Regions from separate parts of the Streptomyces sp. Z423-1 genome, predicted to be linked through region 1. Evidence: riboswitches for the same ligand, from Rfam matches in the RefSeq annotation. Region 1 holds a riboswitch; each other region holds the start of a gene.

Region 1 (4,202 bases):
GTGCGGATGGGCCACAGCCGGCCGCACGCCTCCCACAAGATCGCCCTTGGTGTCGTCCCCGGCGGCCTGTCCTTCCTCCTCATAGCCCCGCCGACCTCCGGCATGTCGGCCACCACCAAGCTCGCCCCCGCCGCCTTCGCCGGCCTGGTGGTGCCGGCCGCCGCGCCCTGGCTGCGCCGCACGATGCACCCGGTCCACTGAAGCCATCCTCTGGAGTACCTCCCGTACCGCCTGACCGACTGGACCGCGCCCCGCGACCACCAGCGCCACCTCTGGTACGCCGGGTGGTGAACTGGCTGGCCGCGGCTTCAACTCCCTCCAGATCGCGGCCCTTGCGCCCGAGCCGCCCGAGCCGCTCAATGCGATCGTCACGGTCTGCTCCACGGACGATCGCTACGACAACGACGTGCAGTACATGGGAGGTTCCGTCCTCGCCGTGGACATGCACGCGTGGGCGGCGACCATGCTGGCGTTCGTCTGCCGCCCGCCCGATCCGCGGTATGTCGGCGACGCCTGGCGGGACATGCAGCTGCGGCGCCTCGACGAGGTCGAACCCTTTCTGCACACCTGGCTCGACCACCAGAAGCGCGACGACCACTGCCGGCACGGCAGCGTCTGCGAGGACTACGGCGCGATCCGGGCGGCCGTCCTCGCGGTGGGCGGCTGGCACGACCCGTACCGCGACACGGTGCTCCGCCTGGTCGAACACCTCCCGCCCGACCGCGTCCGCGGCCAGATCGGCCCCTGGTCCCACCAGTACCCCGACCGCGGCCTGCCGCCCGGCCCGGCGATCGGCTTCCTCCAGGAGACCCTGCGCCGGCCGCGGGCGCGGCTGCGGCTGACGTCACAGGTGCCCCGCGGCCAGGTCATCACGCGCGTGTGCGATGTGGCGCCGGACGGATCCTCGACCCTGGTGACGCGGGTGTGATGAACCTCTCCGCGCGTGAGGGGCGCGACCGGATCGTGCCGTGGGCCCCGGGCACCACCGAGGACGTCACCTTCGAGGTCTCGCCCCTCGCCTTCGAGGAACCGGAGCAGTCCGAGCCGCACGGCGTCGCCTATCCGGCCCCTCGCCCCATCGGCGAGGACGATCCACTGTCCGTCCACAGAGGACTCCTTGTCCGCAAATGAGGCAATTTGCACCGCCGATGAAGAGGTGACCTTCCATCGGACCTGGGAGAAGCGCATCCCACGGACCGCCGGTTGAGCAGCACTTGGGCGCATTGCCCGAATTGCCGTTCTTCTACTTGCGCGTGAGTTGGCTCACGCGTACGCCTTCACGATCCCCTCACAGAGATCCCGCGATCCGCCTTTACGCGCCGCCGAGTTGCCCCTTGCCGACCGCAAAGGATCAAGCATGGCAAACACGCAGTTCGAAGATCAAATCGCGCAATATATGAATCCGCTACTTGTTTCGGACATGTGCTCTCGCATACGTTCCCGGCCAGTCGGGCGGAACGCCGAATCCTGCCGCCGCCCGCGCCACCCATGACGGACTCACTCACCGCACGGCAGGAGCGGGGGACCCAGGTAAGTCGCCGGGCCGGATGTCGTACGCAACGACACACGGAACGGCTTGGGGTGAAGTCGCACTCGCAAGGGCGCGGCCGGGCACCTCCCCGCCCGAACCCGACAGCTCACCTCGCAGGCGCCGGAGAGGACATCCCCCATGACTGCAAACGGTCAGTACCGCCGCTCCCGCTCTGCCCGCATCGCCCGCAAGCTCGCCGTCGCCGGTACCGGCGTGGCCGTGCTCGCCCTCCCGCTGATGGGGGCCACCAGCGCCTCCGCCGCCACGCCCACGGCCGTCACCACCGCCGCCACGGCCACGACGTACCCGAACAACCTCGACGGCTGGATCCGCGAGTCGCTCGACATCATGGCGCAGCACGGGATTCCGGGCTCGTACAACGGCATCTACCGCAACATCATGCGTGAGTCGTCCGGCAACCCGTACGCCATCAACAACTGGGACTCCAACGCCGCCAAGGGCACCCCGTCGAAGGGCCTGCTCCAGGTCATCGACCCGACCTTCGCCGCCTACCACGTGCCCGGCACCGCCTTCGACCCGTACGACCCGGTCGCCAACATCACCGCCGCCTGCAACTACGCGGCCGCCCGCTACGGCTCCATCGACAACGTCTTCGGCCCCTACTGAGCCCGGGCGAGCAGCCGTTCGAGGACGACGGCGATGCCGTCGTCCTCGTTCGACAGGGTGATCTCGTCGGCCACCGCCTTGAGTTCGGGGTGGGCGTTGGCCATGGCGACGCCGTACGCCGCCCAGTCGAACATGGGGATGTCGTTGGGCATGTCCCCGAAGGCGATGGTCTGCTGCGGACTCAGGCCCAGATAGCGGGCCGCCAGCGCCAGCCCCGTCGCCTTGGTGATGCCGCACGGCTGGAGCTCGACCGTCCCCGGCCCCGACATGGTGACGGTCGCGAGCGAGCCGACCACCGTGCGGGCCACCGCCGCCAACTCGTCGTCGGTCAGGGCCGGATGGCGCAGCAGCACCTTGCTGATCGGCGCGCACCACAGGTCCTCGCGACGGTCGACCCGCACCGCGGGCAGCGTGGGGTGCGGCATCAGATAGCCGGGCTCGATGAGCGTGAGCCCGTCCACGCCGTCCTGGTCGACGGCCGCGTACACCTGGCCGACCTCGGCCTCGATCTTGCCGAGGGCGGTCTCGGCGAGTTCCCGGTCCAACGTGACGGACCACAGCAGACGGTCCGCGCCGGCGTCGTACAACTGCGCGCCCTGCCCGCACACCGCGAGCCCCCCGCCGCCCAGGAACTCCAGCAGCGGTCGCACCCTCGGCGCCGGCCGTCCGGTCACCACCAGATGCCGGGCACCGGCCGCCGAGACCCGCGCGAGCGCGGCGAGCGAACGGTCGGAGACCGTGTCGTCGCCGCGCAGCAGCGTTCCGTCCAGGTCAGTGGCGATGAGGGCGTAGTCGGTACGCGCGTACTCGGTGCGCGCGGCATATGCGGTGGGTGCGGCCATGATCAGAGAATACGGACAACGCACCCACACCGTTCATCCCCAACTATCGTCCGCCTGTCTGCTTTTCACCCCCACGTGGTGCCCGCAGGCTCCTTGATCGTGGTGTTGATGCGGTTGAACAGGTTCGTCAGCGAGATGGTCAGGATCAGCGCCGACAGTTCCTTCTCGTCGAAGTGGTCGGCGACCTCGTCCCACAACACGTCCGGAACCGACTCCTCGGACAGGTCGGCGAGCCGCGTCATCTTCTCCGCGAGCGTCAGCGCGGCGCGCTCGGCGTCGCTGTAGTAGGGCGCGTGCCGCCAGGTGACGACCGATGTGATGCGCTCCTCGCTCACGCCCGCCTTGCGCAGATTGTGCACATGCCCGTACACGCACGCGCCGCATCCGTTGATCTGGCTGACCCGCAGCGCCACGAGCTCCGCGAACTCCTGGGACAGCCCGCCCTCCCCGATGGCCTGGGTGAGGGTGCCGATGCCCTTCATCGCGTTCGGGAGGACGTACGCCGGGTTCGTCATCCGTGCCTGCATGGTGCTGCCTCCTGTTGTCAGTGGCCGGTGCGATGCTTGCTTTCACTGCACTGACGGATCGGGGGCGGTCGTTGTGACGGACCTGAGGGACGAAATTCAGAACATCAAGATCCATTTGTCGCGCTGCAGACACTCCCAAGACAGAGGCCCCAGCCGTAACGTGATCCGCGACCGCATGGACCGCGTACGAAAGTGAGGCAGCACCCCATGCCCCCCTTCGATGTCCCCGAGGGCGACCCCTTCGGCCCGCACAACCTTCCGTACGGCGTGTTCTCGCCCGCCGGCTCCGCCGACCGGACGGTGGGAGTCCGCCTCGGCGACCACGTCCTCGACGCCGGCGCGGCGGCGCTGGCGCTCGGTTCCCCGTACGCCGAACTGCTGGCCCGCCCGACCCTGAACCCGCTGCTCGCCGCGGGCCGCACCGCCTGGTCGGACGTCCGGCGGGCACTGACCGCCTGGGTCACCGTGCCCTCCCACCGCGAGACCCTCGCGCCCCTGCTGCACCCCCTCTCCTCGGTGACCCTGCACCTGCCCTTCGAGGTCGCGGACTACGTCGACTTCTACGCGTCCGAGAACCACGCCCGGAACGTCGGCCGGATCTTCCGCCCCGACGCGGCCGACTCCCTCACCCCCAACTGGAAGCATCTGCCGATCGGTTACCACGGCCGCTCGGGC
Region 2 (4,202 bases), 1.6 Mb from region 1:
GTTCTTCCGGACCTACTACGCGCCCAACAACGCCGTGCTGTCGGTCGTCGGCGACATCGACCCGGAGCAGACGCTCGTCTGGATCGAGAAGTACTTCGGCTCCATCGCCTCGCACGACGGCAAGCCCGCCCCGCGCGACGGCTCGCTGCCCGAGGTCATCGGCGGGCAGGTGCGCGAGATCGTCGAGGAGGAGGTCCCGGCGCGCGCCCTGATGGCCGCCTACCGGCTCCCGCACGACGGCACGCGCGCGTGCGACGCGGCCGACCTCGCGCTGACCATCCTCGGCGGCGGCGAGTCGTCCCGCCTGTACAACCGGCTCGTCCGACGGGACCGCACGGCGGTCGCGGCCGGGTTCGGCCTGCTGCGGCTGGCCGGCGCGCCCTCCCTGGGCTGGCTGGACGTGAAGACGTCCGGGGACGTCGAGGTGCCGGTGATCGAGGCCGCCATCGACGAGGAGCTCGCCCGGTTCGCCGAGGAGGGCCCGACGGCCGAGGAAATGGAGCGCGCCCAGGCCCAGTTGGAGCGTGAGTGGCTGGACCGGCTCGGCACGGTCGCCGGCCGCGCCGACGAACTGTGCCGGTACGCCGTGCTGTTCGGCGACCCGAAGCTCGCCCTCACCGCCGTCCAGCGCGTCCTCGAAGTGACGGCCGAGGAGGTCCAGGAGGTCGCCAAGGGCCGCCTGCGTCCCGACAACCGCGCGGTGCTCGTCTACGAGCCGACCGCCCCCCAAGCCACCGACGAAACCGACGGCGCGGAAGCCGCCGCCACCGACGACACCGAGGAGGCGGCCCAGTGACCGAGCTCGCCACGATGGACTTCCACCCCCAGCCGCAGGCGGGCGAGGCCCGCCCCTGGGCGTTCCCGGCGCCCACGCGCGGGACGCTGGACAACGGCCTGACGGTGCTGCGCTGCCACCGCCCCGGCCAGCAGGTCGTCGCCGTGGAGGTGCTCCTGGGTGCGCCCCTGGACGCCGAGCCGGCCGGCCTCGACGGCGTCGCCACGATCATGGCGCGGGCCTTCTCCGAGGGCACCGACAAGCACTCCGCCGAGGAGTTCGCCGCCGAGCTGGAGCGCTGCGGCGCCACCCTCGACTCGCACGCCGACCACCCCGGCGTCCGGCTGAGCCTGGAGGTCCCGGTCTCCCGGCTGCCCAAGGCCCTCGGTCTGCTCGCCGACGCCCTCAGGGCGCCCGCGTTCGCCGACAGCGAGGTCGAGCGGCTGGTCCGCAACCGCCTCGACGAGATCCCGCACGAGCTGGCCAACCCGGCCCGGCGGGCCGCCAAGGAGCTCTCCAAGGAGCTGTTCCCGGCGTCCTCGCGCATGTCGCGCCCGCGCCAGGGCACCGAGGAGACGGTCCAGAAGATCGACTCCGCGGCCGTACGCGCCTTCCACGAGCGGCACGTCCGCCCCGCCACGGCCACCGCCGTGGTCGTCGGCGACCTCACCGGCGTCGACCTCGACGCGCTGCTCGGCGACACCCTGGGCGGCTGGACCGGCTCCCCGGCGCAGCCGCGGCCCGTGCCGCCGGTGACCGCCGACGACACCGGCCGCGTGGTCATCGTGGACCGCCCCGGCGCCGTCCAGACCCAGCTGCTGATCGGCCGCGTCGGCCCCGACCGGCACGACCGCGTGTGGCCCGCCCAGGTGCTCGGCACGTACTGCCTGGGCGGCACCCTCACCTCCCGCCTGGACCGCGTCCTGCGCGAGGAGAAGGGCTACACCTACGGGGTGCGCGCGTTCGGCCAGGTGCTGCGCTCCGCCCCCGACGGCAGCGGCGCCGCGATGCTCGCCATCAGCGGTTCCGTCGACACGCCGAACACCGGCCCCGCGCTGGAGGACCTCTGGACGGTGCTGCGCACGCTCGCCGCGGAGGGCCTCACGGACGCCGAGCGGGACGTCGCCGTGCAGAACCTCGTCGGGGTGGCGCCGCTCAAGTACGAGACCGCGGCGGCCGTGGCGGGCACCCTGGCCGACCAGGTCGAGCAGCACCTGCCCGACGACTACCAGGCGACGCTGTATCAGCAGCTCGCGGCGACCGGCACGGTGGAGGCCACCGCGGCGGCCGTGAGCGCCTTCCCGGTGGACCGTCTGGTGACGGTGCTCGTCGGTGACGCGGCGCAGATCAAGGCACCCGTCGAGGCCCTCGGCATCGGCGAAGTCACCGTCGTGGCGGCCGAGTAGAGGCCGCCGGACGGCACGCGTGCGTAGGGGCCCTGGTGACGGATCCGTCACCAGGGCCCCTTTATGTCCTAATTGGGGGAGAGGTTGCCTGTCTGACCTGTGGGATGCGCTACAAACGCCCAGTTGCGTTTGGGGATTGAAAGATGTCCCGCTTAGCGTCATCCGGGCTGTCCGTCAGGCAGTGCGCCGCACCCGCGGCACCGGACAGCCATCGCCGAGTCCCCGTACGGCGCGAGCCAGGGGAGCCGGGGACCCAACCACGCAGTCCCTGGGGTGAATCGGACGCCCGCGCGCAGCGAGGGAGCCCGTAGGAGACCTTCCTGCTCCGAACCCGTCAGCTAACCCGGTAGGCGAGAGGGAAGGAAAGGACCAGCCACCACATGGCGTTCACGCGCGCCACCGGGAAGCATCGTCGTCCCAGCCGGATGAAGCGCACCGCCGCCCACGCGACGGGCGTCGCGGCGCTCACCACCACCGGAGCCATCGGCACCCTGGCCGCTCCCGCGCTCGCCGCCGAGCCCGCGGCCGAGCAGACCGGCCTGCTCCCGGTCATCACCATCGGCGACGCGGTCGCCGAGCAGATAGACGCCCAGGCCGCCGCCCAGAAGCAGGCCGCCGCGGAGGCCGCCGCCGAGAAGAAGGCCGAGGCGGCCGCCCAGAAGCGCGCGGAGGAACGGGCCAAGGAGGCACGGGAGGCCAAGGAGCGCGCCGCCCGCGAGGCCGAGCGCAAGCGCCTCAACACCTACGTGCCGCCGATCAGCGGCTCCTACGTCTCCACCGGTTACCAGGCCGGCGGCTCCCTGTGGTCCTCCGGCAGCCACACCGGTGTCGACTTCCACGCCGCGAGCGGCACGCCCGTGCACGCGGTCGGCTCCGGCACCGTGGTCGAGGCCGGCTGGGGTGGGGCGTACGGCAATCAAGTCGTGATCAAGATGAACGATGGTACGTACACCCAGTACGGTCACCTGTCGTCCATCGGGGTCTCGGTGGGCCAGACGGTCACCCCGGGGCAGCGGATCGCCCTGTCCGGTGCCACCGGCAACGTCACCGGAGCGCATCTGCACTTCGAGGCCCGGACGACCGCGGAGTACGGTTCGGACATCGACCCGGTCGCCTACCTCCGCTCGCACGGCGTCACCGTCTGACAGCGGATCGCCCCGCTTCCCGTGGCCCCGGCTCCCGAGCCGGGGCTTTCGGCGTGTCGTACGCTGTTTGTCCAAAAAATATCCATGGATTCCGACCCGCCATCGGAAATTCCGGCTCATTGCAATAGAGTCACGGAACACACGTCAATCGTCGACGTTTCACGGGGATTAAGGCGGAGGTCGGTCATGCGTATTCCGGCGCATTCGGTGTGCACGGCGATCCGGGACGACATCGTCGCGGGTGTCTACGAGCGTGGCGGCCGGCTCACCGAGGAACTCCTCGCACGCCGCTACGGCGTCTCGCGCGTCCCCGTCCGGGAGGCCCTGCGCACCCTGGAGGCCGAGGGCTTCGTGGTGACCCGGCGGCACGCGGGCGCGTGCGTGGCGGAACCGACCGAGCAGGAGGCCGCCGACCTGATGGAGATGCGCATGCTGCTGGAGCCGCTCGGCGCCTCCCGGGCCGCCCAGCGGCGCACCGAGGCCCATCTGAAGGTGCTGCGCGGCCTGGTCCGGCTGGGCCAGGAGCGGGCCAGGCGGGGCAACAGCGAGGACCTGCGATCCCTCGGCGGCTGGTTCCACGAGACGCTCGCCCAGGCCTCCGGCAGCCCCGCCCTGATCGCGATGCTGACCCAGCTGCGGCACAAGATCGCCTGGATGTACGCCGTGGAGGCGCCCGTCAGTCCGGCGGAGTCCTGGACGGAGCACGGCGCGATCGTGGACGCCGTGGCGCGCGGCGACAGCGAGCGCGCGCGGGCCATCACGGCGCTGCACACCGAGCGCGCGACCGGTGCGCACCGGCTCCGCTTCTCCGGCAACGGCGACCGCGCGGACCGTGTGAGGACTTCGCAACAAGCCGTAAACATGTCGGGCCTGCGG
Region 3 (4,202 bases), 230 kb from region 1:
AGCTTGTCCACCTTGGCCTTGACCTGCCCCGGCGTCAGCTGGGGCTCGGCGTGGCCGGTCCCGTCGAGGCCCGTGGCGGTCGCCGCGCCCGCGAGGGCGATCGTCGCCGCGGTACGGGCCTTGGTGCCGTGGGCCGAGCGTTGTCGGGGCTTGCGGTGCGCTGCCACGTGGACTGCACGTCCTTTCCTGCGACTCGGGCGACCGCCGTGTGCGTACGGCCACCGGGTGGACGTACGACCGCCGGGCGGCGGCTTACGCGTCCGGCGGCGCCCCGGACAGGGGATGCGGGGCGCCGCCGGACCTTCTCGGCGGTGGTGCCCGGCTGCCGCCCCTGGCCATGGGCGGCGGTGGGGAGCCGGTCACCTGGTGGAGGACGCTAGACCCGGGTGTGTCGGCGCGGTGACGCCTTGTGCGGAAGTGACGACAGGGGATCGGTGGGTGACCATATGTGATCGTGATCCCGTTTCTGGGTCGTCGTCTTCACGCAGCGCGATGACCGATGCGGCGATTCCGGGGGCGGGTGCGAGGGTCGGGGTGCTATGGCGCGCATATATGCAGTCACCGTGTGCTCCACGGGCGGCCCGGTGTCGGGTGGCCCGGAACCCCCTGATTAGGCTCCGGCCCCATGGACGTACTCATCCACCTCTTCGTCGGCCTGCACATCATCGGCATCGCCTCGCTGCTCGGTGGTTTCCTCACCCAGATGAAGGCGATGGGCCAGGGCACCGCACGATTCGTCCCGGCGATGCTGCACGGCGCGCTGACCATGCTGGTCACCGGCGTGATCCTGGTCGGCCTCAACCAGGCCGACGACCAGCCCGTCAACAACATCAAGATCGGCGTGAAGCTGGCCCTGCTGATCGTGATCCTCGGCCTCGTCTATGTGAAGCGGGACGAGGAGAAGGTGGACAAGGGCATGTTCGGGCTGGTGGGCCTGCTGACCACGGCGAACATCTTCATCGCCGTGCTCTGGACCTGACGTCCTGCCGCACGCGCGCGTACCACGGAAACCGCCGTACGCGCGCGTGCCCCTCAGCCGCCTTTCGGCGCCGGTTGTCAGGCCGGGCGGACGACGCTGTGGATGGAGGACTCGCCGTCGTAGTAGACCGACTCCTCGCGGACGTACGTGCCCGGCTTCGGGGCGTGGATCATCATGCCGTTGCCGATGTAGAGGCCGACGTGCGTGACGTCGTCGTAGAAGAAGATCAGGTCACCCGGCTGGGCGGCGGCGATGGAGACCGTCGTGCCGGCGTCGACCTGGTCGTAGGTGGTGCGGGGCAGGCTGACGCCGGCCGCCTTCCACGCGGCCTGGGTGAGGCCGGAGCAGTCGTAGGAGTCGGGGCCGGTGGCGCCCCAGACGTACGGCTTGCCGATCTGCGCGCGGGCGAAGGCGAGCGCCTTCTCGGCCTTGGTGGCGTACGCGGAGTCCGACACGGAGGTGCCGGAGCCGGACTCGTTGCCCGTGCCGGCTGAGGCACCGCCGCCGGCCGACTCCTGCTCCTGCTGCTGCGCCGCCTCCTGGCGTCGCTGTTCCTCCGCCTGCTGGCGGGCGAGCTCGGCGGCCTTGCGCTCGGCCTCCTCCTGCTTCTGCTTCTCGATCGCCGCGAGGCGGGCCTTCTCCTCGGCGGTCAGCTTCGACAGCAGTTCGCGCGCGTCGGCGAGCTTCTTCTGGACGGTGGCCTTGGCCGTCTGCAAGTCGCTCTGCGACTCGGTGAGCCGTGCCAGGCTCTCGGTGGCCTCCTGGCGCTTCTGCATCGTCGCCGACTGCTCGGTGAAGTACTCGTGGACCGCGTCCTTCTGACGGCTGGTCAGCCGACCCATCAGCTGGGTCTGGTCGAAGTAGTCCTGCGGGGAGTCGGCGAGCAGGAAGGTGGCGGTGTCGGGGACGGACGCGCCGGTGCGGTACTGGGCGGCGGCGTACGTCCCCAGCTCCTCACGCGCCTCGTTGAGCTTCTGCGTGCGCTGGGCGACGTCGTCCAGGAGGGCGTCGACGCGCTTGCGCTGCTTCGCGGTCTTCTCCTTGGCCGCGTTGTACTTCTCGGTCGCCGACTCCGCCTGGCGGTAGAGGTCGTCGACCTTTTTCTCGACCTCTTCGAGACTCGGATTGTCGTCGGCCGAGGGTGCGGCGTTGGCGGTCTGGGAGAGCAGAGCCACGGAGGTCAGGGCAGCGGTGGCGAGGGCGGGGGTCCGTATGCCTGCTACGCGCGCGCCCGTGGGGCGCGACTTGCGGTGCGACGCCAAAGGAGGCGACTCCTTCCATGTGCCGCCTACCGGGTTAGCTGTCGGGTTCGGGCGGGTGGTTCGGAAGGGTTGCCCTACGGTCCGCTCCCGGTAAGGGAGTTTGACCGATTCACCCCAAGTTCGGTTGGGTCCCCGGCTCCGGCTGCCTCAGGCGCACCGGACTCGGCGGAGGCCGCGCGGCCCGGCGACGTTCGCCGGTGGGGGTCGTGCGGCCTGACCGGCACGGTAGCCAACTCGTGTGGCCCGTGTGAAGGTTGGTGGGTGATATGCCCGATACATTTTCGTGACCTTTAGTCAGCCATTACGGCCCGCGTGAGATCGTGTTCGGACGGTGAGCGCCTGGCCGGTGGGGGCCGGGCGTTAATGGGGTGGGCAAGATCGTCGGCTTTCCCGGCCGGGATTTCCGGGGCGGCCGCGGGTTGTCAGTGGGGAGCCCTAGACTCGGAGAGCGATGAGCAGCCTCTTTGACGACAGCTTCCTGGCGGACCTCCAGGCCCCACGGGCCCACGAGGAGCCTCCGCCGCCGCCCGAGGACGATCACACTCCGGAGTCGATTCCGGACGATCTGTTCGGCGGGAAGTTCGACGTGCCCCCGGACCGGGACGCCTACTACCGCGACGGCGCCCCGCGCCCGGCCATGGACTCCGCCGCGCTCCTGGAGGGGCTGAACGACAACCAGCGTGCCGCCGTCGTCCACTCCGGCTCGCCCCTGCTCATCGTGGCCGGTGCCGGCTCCGGCAAGACGCGCGTCCTCACCCACCGCATCGCCTACCTCCTCGCCGAGCGCGGGGTGCACCCGGGCCAGATCCTCGCCATCACCTTCACCAACAAGGCGGCGGGCGAGATGAAGGAGCGCGTCGAGCAGCTCGTCGGCCCGCGCGCCCACGCGATGTGGGTGATGACCTTCCACAGCGCCTGTGTGCGCATCCTGCGCCGGGAGTCCAAGAAGCTCGGCTTCACCTCGTCCTTCTCGATCTATGATGCCGCCGACAGCAAGCGCCTGATGGCCCTGGTCTGCCGCGACCTGGACCTCGACCCCAAGCGCTTCCCGCCCAAGTCCTTCAGCGCCAAGATCAGCAACCTCAAGAACGAGCTGATCGACGAGGAGGACTTCGCCGCCCAGGCCGCAGACGGCTTCGAGAAGACCCTCGCCCAGGCGTACGCGCTGTACCAGTCACGCCTGCGTGAGGCGAATGCCCTCGACTTCGACGACCTGATCATGACGACGGTCAACCTGCTCCGCGCCTTCCCGGACGTCGCCGAGCACTACCGCCGCCGCTTCCGGCACGTCCTGGTCGACGAGTACCAGGACACCAACCACGCCCAGTACGCCCTCGTCCGCGAGCTCGTCGGCACCGGCGAGCGTGCCGCCGAGGACATCGACGTACCGCCCGGCGAGGACGACCTGGCGCCCGCCGAGCTGTGCGTGGTGGGTGACGCCGACCAGTCGATCTACGCCTTCCGCGGCGCGACCATCCGCAACATCCTCCAGTTCGAGGAGGACTACCCGGACGCGACGACGATCCTGCTGGAGCAGAACTACCGCTCCACGCAGACGATCCTCTCCGCAGCCAACGCGGTCATCGAGCGCAACGAGTCCCGCCGCCCCAAGAACCTGTGGACCAACGCGGGCGCGGGCGCGCGCATCACCGGCTATGTCGCCGACACCGAGCACGACGAGGCGCAGTTCGTCGCCGACGAGATAGACCGCCTCACGGACGCGGGCGAGGCGAAGGCCGGCGACGTCGCCGTCTTCTACCGGACGAACGCCCAGTCCCGTGTCTTCGAGGAGATCTTCATCCGCGTCGGACTGCCCTACAAGGTCGTCGGCGGTGTCCGCTTCTACGAGCGCAAGGAGGTCCGGGACGTCCTGGCCTACCTGCGGGTGCTGGCCAACCCGGAGGACTCGGTCCCGCTGCGCCGGATCCTCAACGTGCCCAAGCGAGGCATCGGCGACCGCG
Region 4 (4,202 bases), 1.2 Mb from region 1:
GCGCGAGGAGTGCCGCTGGGACAAGCGGGGCAGCGTGGCCGCGCTGACGGACGAGGGGATGGCCGTGGTGGAGCGGCTGGCGCCGGGGCATGTGGAGACGGTGCGCGCGACGTTGTTCGATCATCTGAGCCCGGAGCAGGTGGGGCAGTTGGAGGAGATCTTCACCGGGATCGCGCAGGCCCTGCAAGGGGATGAGGGGCGCAGCGCGGCGGGGGATGTGCCGTGGCGGCGGCGGTCGTCGCCGTGCTCGTGAGGGCGGCTGATGGGGCCCCATGAGGTGGGTCATAAAAATGTTGCTTCAACTTTAAAGCATGGCGTAGGGTCTCCGATCGAAGGGCTGCTTCAAAACTGAAACACATGACCCCGGAGACCCGTATGCCCGACTTCCCTGCCGCCGCGCCGCGCGCCCGCGTCCGGGTACCGCTGCGCTTCCACGACGGCTACAGCGTCGACGCCGACCTGGTCACCTTCCACGGCCTGACCGACGGCCAGGAACACGTCGCCGTCGTCCTCGGCGATCCCGGCCCCCGCCCCCTCGTACGCCTGCACTCCGAATGCCTCACCGGCGACGTCTTCGGCTCCGCCCGCTGCGACTGCGGCCCCCAGCTGCGCGAGGCGGTCGAGCGCATCGCGGCCCGCGGCGGCGTGCTGCTCTACCTCCGCCAGGAGGGGCGCGGCATCGGCCTCTACAACAAGCTCGACGCGTACGCCCTTCAGGACCAGGGCCTCGACACGTACGAGGCGAATGCCGCGCTCGGCCTCCCGGAGGACGCCCGCGACTACACGGCGGCCGCCCAGATGCTCCGCGCCCTGTCCATCACGGACCTGGACCTGCTGTCCAACAACCCCGACAAGGCCGACCAGCTCCGCGGCCTCGGCATCACCGTCCACGACCGCGTCCCCACCGGCGTCTTCACGACCGCCCACAACGTCCGCTACCTGCGCGCCAAGGTCCTCCAGACCCAGCACACCCTGCCGCTGGCGGAGCTGAACGCGGGGTGAGCGGGGTGCTCGGGTCCGGCACTGCTCCGCCCCGGGACTACTCGGCCCCGGGTTCGAAGTCCTCCACGAAGTAGCTGTCGTGCCGGATGCGGAACTGCTTGAGTTCCTCGCCACCGCGCTGCGCCATCTCGGCGACCCGCTCGAAGTACTCCTCGCGGGGGGCGCCCGGGGAGAAGAGCAGAAGCATGGACATGGGCTCGTCGGTCACGTTCTTGAAGGCGTGCAGGCCGCCGACCGGTACGTACAGGAAGTCGCCCGCGCGGCCCGTGACCCACTTCTCGCCGTTGTAGAGCTCCAGTTCGCCCGAGAGGATGTAGAAGGACTCCGACATCGCCCGGTGGAAGTGGGTCTTTGCCCCGGCGGATCGTGCACCCAACTCCACCTTGTACAGACCGAATTCGCCGCCGGTCGACTCATGGGTGGCGAGGTAGTGCGTCGAGCCGCCGGGTGAGGAGACGTCCGGCGGGGTGCCGGCCGGGCGGAAGACCGCGTTCACTTCACCCTTGTCGCCGCGGTAGCGGGGCTCCGGGTACTCGAGGTGTTCCGGGTACGACATGATGCGCTCCCTTCGGCAGGCCTGCACCGACTCCTTCCGGCAGGCCTCCACCGACATCGTGGCTCCCACGTCCGAACGGCGACATCGGCCCATTGGCTGATCTTGACGGGCCGGGGAATGAGGGCCGGGGACCTACGGCCGAGGACATAGGGCCGCAGCAGCACGCATCGCAGAAGGCCCGCGCGGCTTCACCGAGGGTGGAGGCGGGGGAGAGGTCCAGCGCCGCGTCGGGCAGTACGACGCCGAACTCCTCCTCGGCGGCCACGACGAGTTCCCTCAGGGCCAGCGAGTCCATGCCGAGACTCTCGAAGGTGGCCTCCGAGGTCACCCGGCTCCGGCTCACCGGCACGTCGAGGTGGTGGACGAGCAGCGCGACCAGCGGCTCGGGCAACTCGGTCCGTCCCGCGATCTGGATCATACGGAGGGGCTCCTGTTCGGTCTCCGAGCCGTTCTTTCTTCATAAGGAACGCCCGACCCGGGCGACCGGCCACGGCTCGATCGGGTGGTCCCCGAGCGGCTGGAAATCGCTGGTCAGCGGGGCGGACGGAAGCTGTGGCGCGTCCGGCCCCGCGCATGGCGTACACTGGTGACACACCGACGCGGGGTGGAGCAGCTCGGTAGCTCGCTGGGCTCATAACCCAGAGGTCGCAGGTTCAAATCCTGTCCCCGCTACTGAAGGCCCGGGGCCGGAATCCAGATCATGGATTCCGGCCCCGAGTCGTTTACCGCCGACGCCCGTCACCAGGGGTGAGCGAGCAAACGCCCTCCGCATAACAACTGACACACAGTCAGATGCGATTACGGTCCTGAACGCCGGTCAACTCGCCCGATTTTCGCCGTTCATGGCCTGTACGTCCCGGCAGAAAACGTTAATGATCAAGCGGAACGGCTTGGAAATCAGGCCTCGGTTCTATTAACGTCCGATAACACAGCGCGGTCGTCCCAGCCGTCACAAGAGGCGGCTCCGTGCGCACGCGCCGAATCCCGCGCGGGGCCCTCACCGGCCACACAAGGGAACCGGGGAACCACCACCTTGGGGTGAATCGGGCGTATGCCGCCGTAGCAGTACGGCTGGTTTACGCGCGTAGGAGACCTTCCTGCTCCGAACCCGTCAGCTAACCCGGTAGGCGAGAAGGAAGGAAAGGAGTACGCCCACGTGGCGTCCAACCGGCCTGCCCCACAAGCCCCGTCCGTGCCTGGCCAGCGCACCGCCGACAGCACCGACACGTTCGTGTACGGCGCACCGCGCACCGACGAGGGCCCGTGGGAGGAGTGGAACCCCACCGCGGAGTCCATCCGTCCCGTACGCGGCCGGCATCGTGTCTCCAAGCAGCGCGGCGGCGGACTCGCCCGCAGCTCCACCGTTCTCGGCGTCGGCGTCATAGCCGCGGTCGGCGCGGGCGGCATGGCCAGCGCGAACACCGGCAAGCCGCCGGTGTCGATCTCCCTGCCCGACCTGCCCTCCGTGGGCGCGCTGATATCCGACGACGACTCCGACTCCGCCGAGACCAAGGCCGCGAGCGCCCCGCTCAGCAGCCTCGGCACGACCGCCGCGGACACCGCGGAGGGCACCACCGACGCCGGTGAGGCGCTGCGCGCCCGCATCATCGCGCAGGCCGAGCAGCAGCAGGAGCAGGTCGAGAGCAAGGCCGCCGCCGAGGCCGCGGCGGCCGCCGAGAAGGCCGCCGCGGAGGCCGCCGCCAAGGCGGAGAAGGAGGCCCAGGAGAAGGCCGCCGCCGCCAAGGCCAAGGCCGAGGAGGAGGCCCGCGAGAAGGCCGAGGCCGAGCGGCTCGCCGCGCTGGCCAGGCAGTACACGCTGCCGACCTCCTCGTACACCATCACCTCCACCTTCGGCCAGGCCGGCGCCCTGTGGTCGTCCGGCTACCACACCGGCCTCGACTTCGCCGCGCCGAGCGGCACGCCCATCAAGGCCGTCCACAGCGGCACCATCACCGAGGCGGGCTGGAGCGGGTCGTACGGCTACAAGACCGTGCTCACCCTCGACGACGGCACCGAGATCTGGTACGCCCACCAGTCCTCGATCGGCGTCAGCGTCGGCCAGAAGGTCACCACGGGCGATGTGATCGGCCGCGTGGGCGCGACGGGCAATGTGACCGGGGCGCACCTGCACCTGGAGGTGCACACCGGCGGCTCCGGCGGCATCGACCCGCTGGCCTGGCTGCGCAGCAAGGGCCTCAACCCCTGAGACGCGCTTCTCTCGAACCCCGGCGGTCCTGACGGCAACCCCCCCGACGTCAGGGCTGCCGGTTTCCGCTGTCCCCAGCCCTGTACGGGCCTACGACCGATACGGGTTGTACGCCGGGTAGGGGTAGGGCCCCGTCGGCCCGTGCCCCGGTGCCCAGCCGTACACCGGCGGCATCATCACCGGCGGCGGCGGCGCTGTCACCCGTGCCGCGTACTCCAGCGCCGGGCGGGCGATCTCGCGGCGGTTCCACAGCTCCTGGAGCAGCTCGCGCTCCCGTACGACGAAGTCCGCGCGGGCGCGGCCCCGGCGGCCCCGATGCCGTAGGAAGGCCAGCGACGTGGCGTACGCCTCGTACTGCGCGACCGCCCGGGCGGCCGGCTTGCCGAGGTGGTGGCCGGCGTACTCGCGGGCCAGCCGACGCGCCCGCATCGAGCCCAG

The links. Region 1 has a riboswitch for cyclic di-AMP ahead of HJD23_RS16680 (transglycosylase SLT domain-containing protein). Riboswitches for the same ligand answer to the same signal wherever they lie in the genome.
Region 2: another riboswitch for cyclic di-AMP. It lies ahead of HJD23_RS09670 (M23 family metallopeptidase); the one in region 1 lies ahead of HJD23_RS16680 (transglycosylase SLT domain-containing protein).
Region 3: another riboswitch for cyclic di-AMP. It lies ahead of HJD23_RS15630 (C40 family peptidase); the one in region 1 lies ahead of HJD23_RS16680 (transglycosylase SLT domain-containing protein).
Region 4: another riboswitch for cyclic di-AMP. It lies ahead of HJD23_RS22210 (M23 family metallopeptidase); the one in region 1 lies ahead of HJD23_RS16680 (transglycosylase SLT domain-containing protein).

What each region holds. Positions count from the first base shown of each region.
Region 1 is NZ_CP053109.1:3,725,604-3,729,805, forward strand. Features, by position in the region: partial or broken gene HJD23_RS16670 (peptide MFS transporter) at 1-201, shown strand, start outside; partial or broken gene HJD23_RS16675 (CocE/NonD family hydrolase) at 211-1,207, shown strand; cyclic di-AMP (ydaO/yuaA leader) riboswitch at 1,489-1,664, shown strand; gene HJD23_RS16680 (transglycosylase SLT domain-containing protein) at 1,670-2,158, shown strand; gene HJD23_RS16685 (HAD family hydrolase) at 2,152-3,000, opposite strand; gene HJD23_RS16690 (carboxymuconolactone decarboxylase family protein) at 3,066-3,527, opposite strand; gene fahA (fumarylacetoacetase) at 3,735-4,202, shown strand, end outside.
Region 2 is NZ_CP053109.1:2,115,538-2,119,739, reverse strand. Features, by position in the region: gene HJD23_RS09680 (pitrilysin family protein) at 1-796, shown strand, start outside; gene HJD23_RS09675 (pitrilysin family protein) at 793-2,181, shown strand; cyclic di-AMP (ydaO/yuaA leader) riboswitch at 2,384-2,549, shown strand; gene HJD23_RS09670 (M23 family metallopeptidase) at 2,562-3,326, shown strand; gene HJD23_RS09665 (GntR family transcriptional regulator) at 3,513-4,202, shown strand, end outside.
Region 3 is NZ_CP053109.1:3,495,147-3,499,348, reverse strand. Features, by position in the region: gene HJD23_RS15640 (C40 family peptidase) at 1-167, opposite strand, end outside; gene HJD23_RS15635 (hypothetical protein) at 626-979, shown strand; gene HJD23_RS15630 (C40 family peptidase) at 1,057-2,241, opposite strand; cyclic di-AMP (ydaO/yuaA leader) riboswitch at 2,249-2,419, opposite strand; gene pcrA (DNA helicase PcrA) at 2,693-4,202, shown strand, end outside.
Region 4 is NZ_CP053109.1:4,963,831-4,968,032, forward strand. Features, by position in the region: gene HJD23_RS22185 (MarR family transcriptional regulator) at 1-253, shown strand, start outside; gene ribA (GTP cyclohydrolase II) at 376-1,002, shown strand; gene HJD23_RS22195 (cupin domain-containing protein) at 1,040-1,558, opposite strand; gene HJD23_RS22200 (phosphopantetheine-binding protein) at 1,500-1,976, opposite strand; tRNA gene HJD23_RS22205 (tRNA-Met) at 2,157-2,230, shown strand; cyclic di-AMP (ydaO/yuaA leader) riboswitch at 2,524-2,703, shown strand; gene HJD23_RS22210 (M23 family metallopeptidase) at 2,715-3,764, shown strand; gene HJD23_RS22215 (PrsW family intramembrane metalloprotease) at 3,855-4,202, opposite strand, start outside.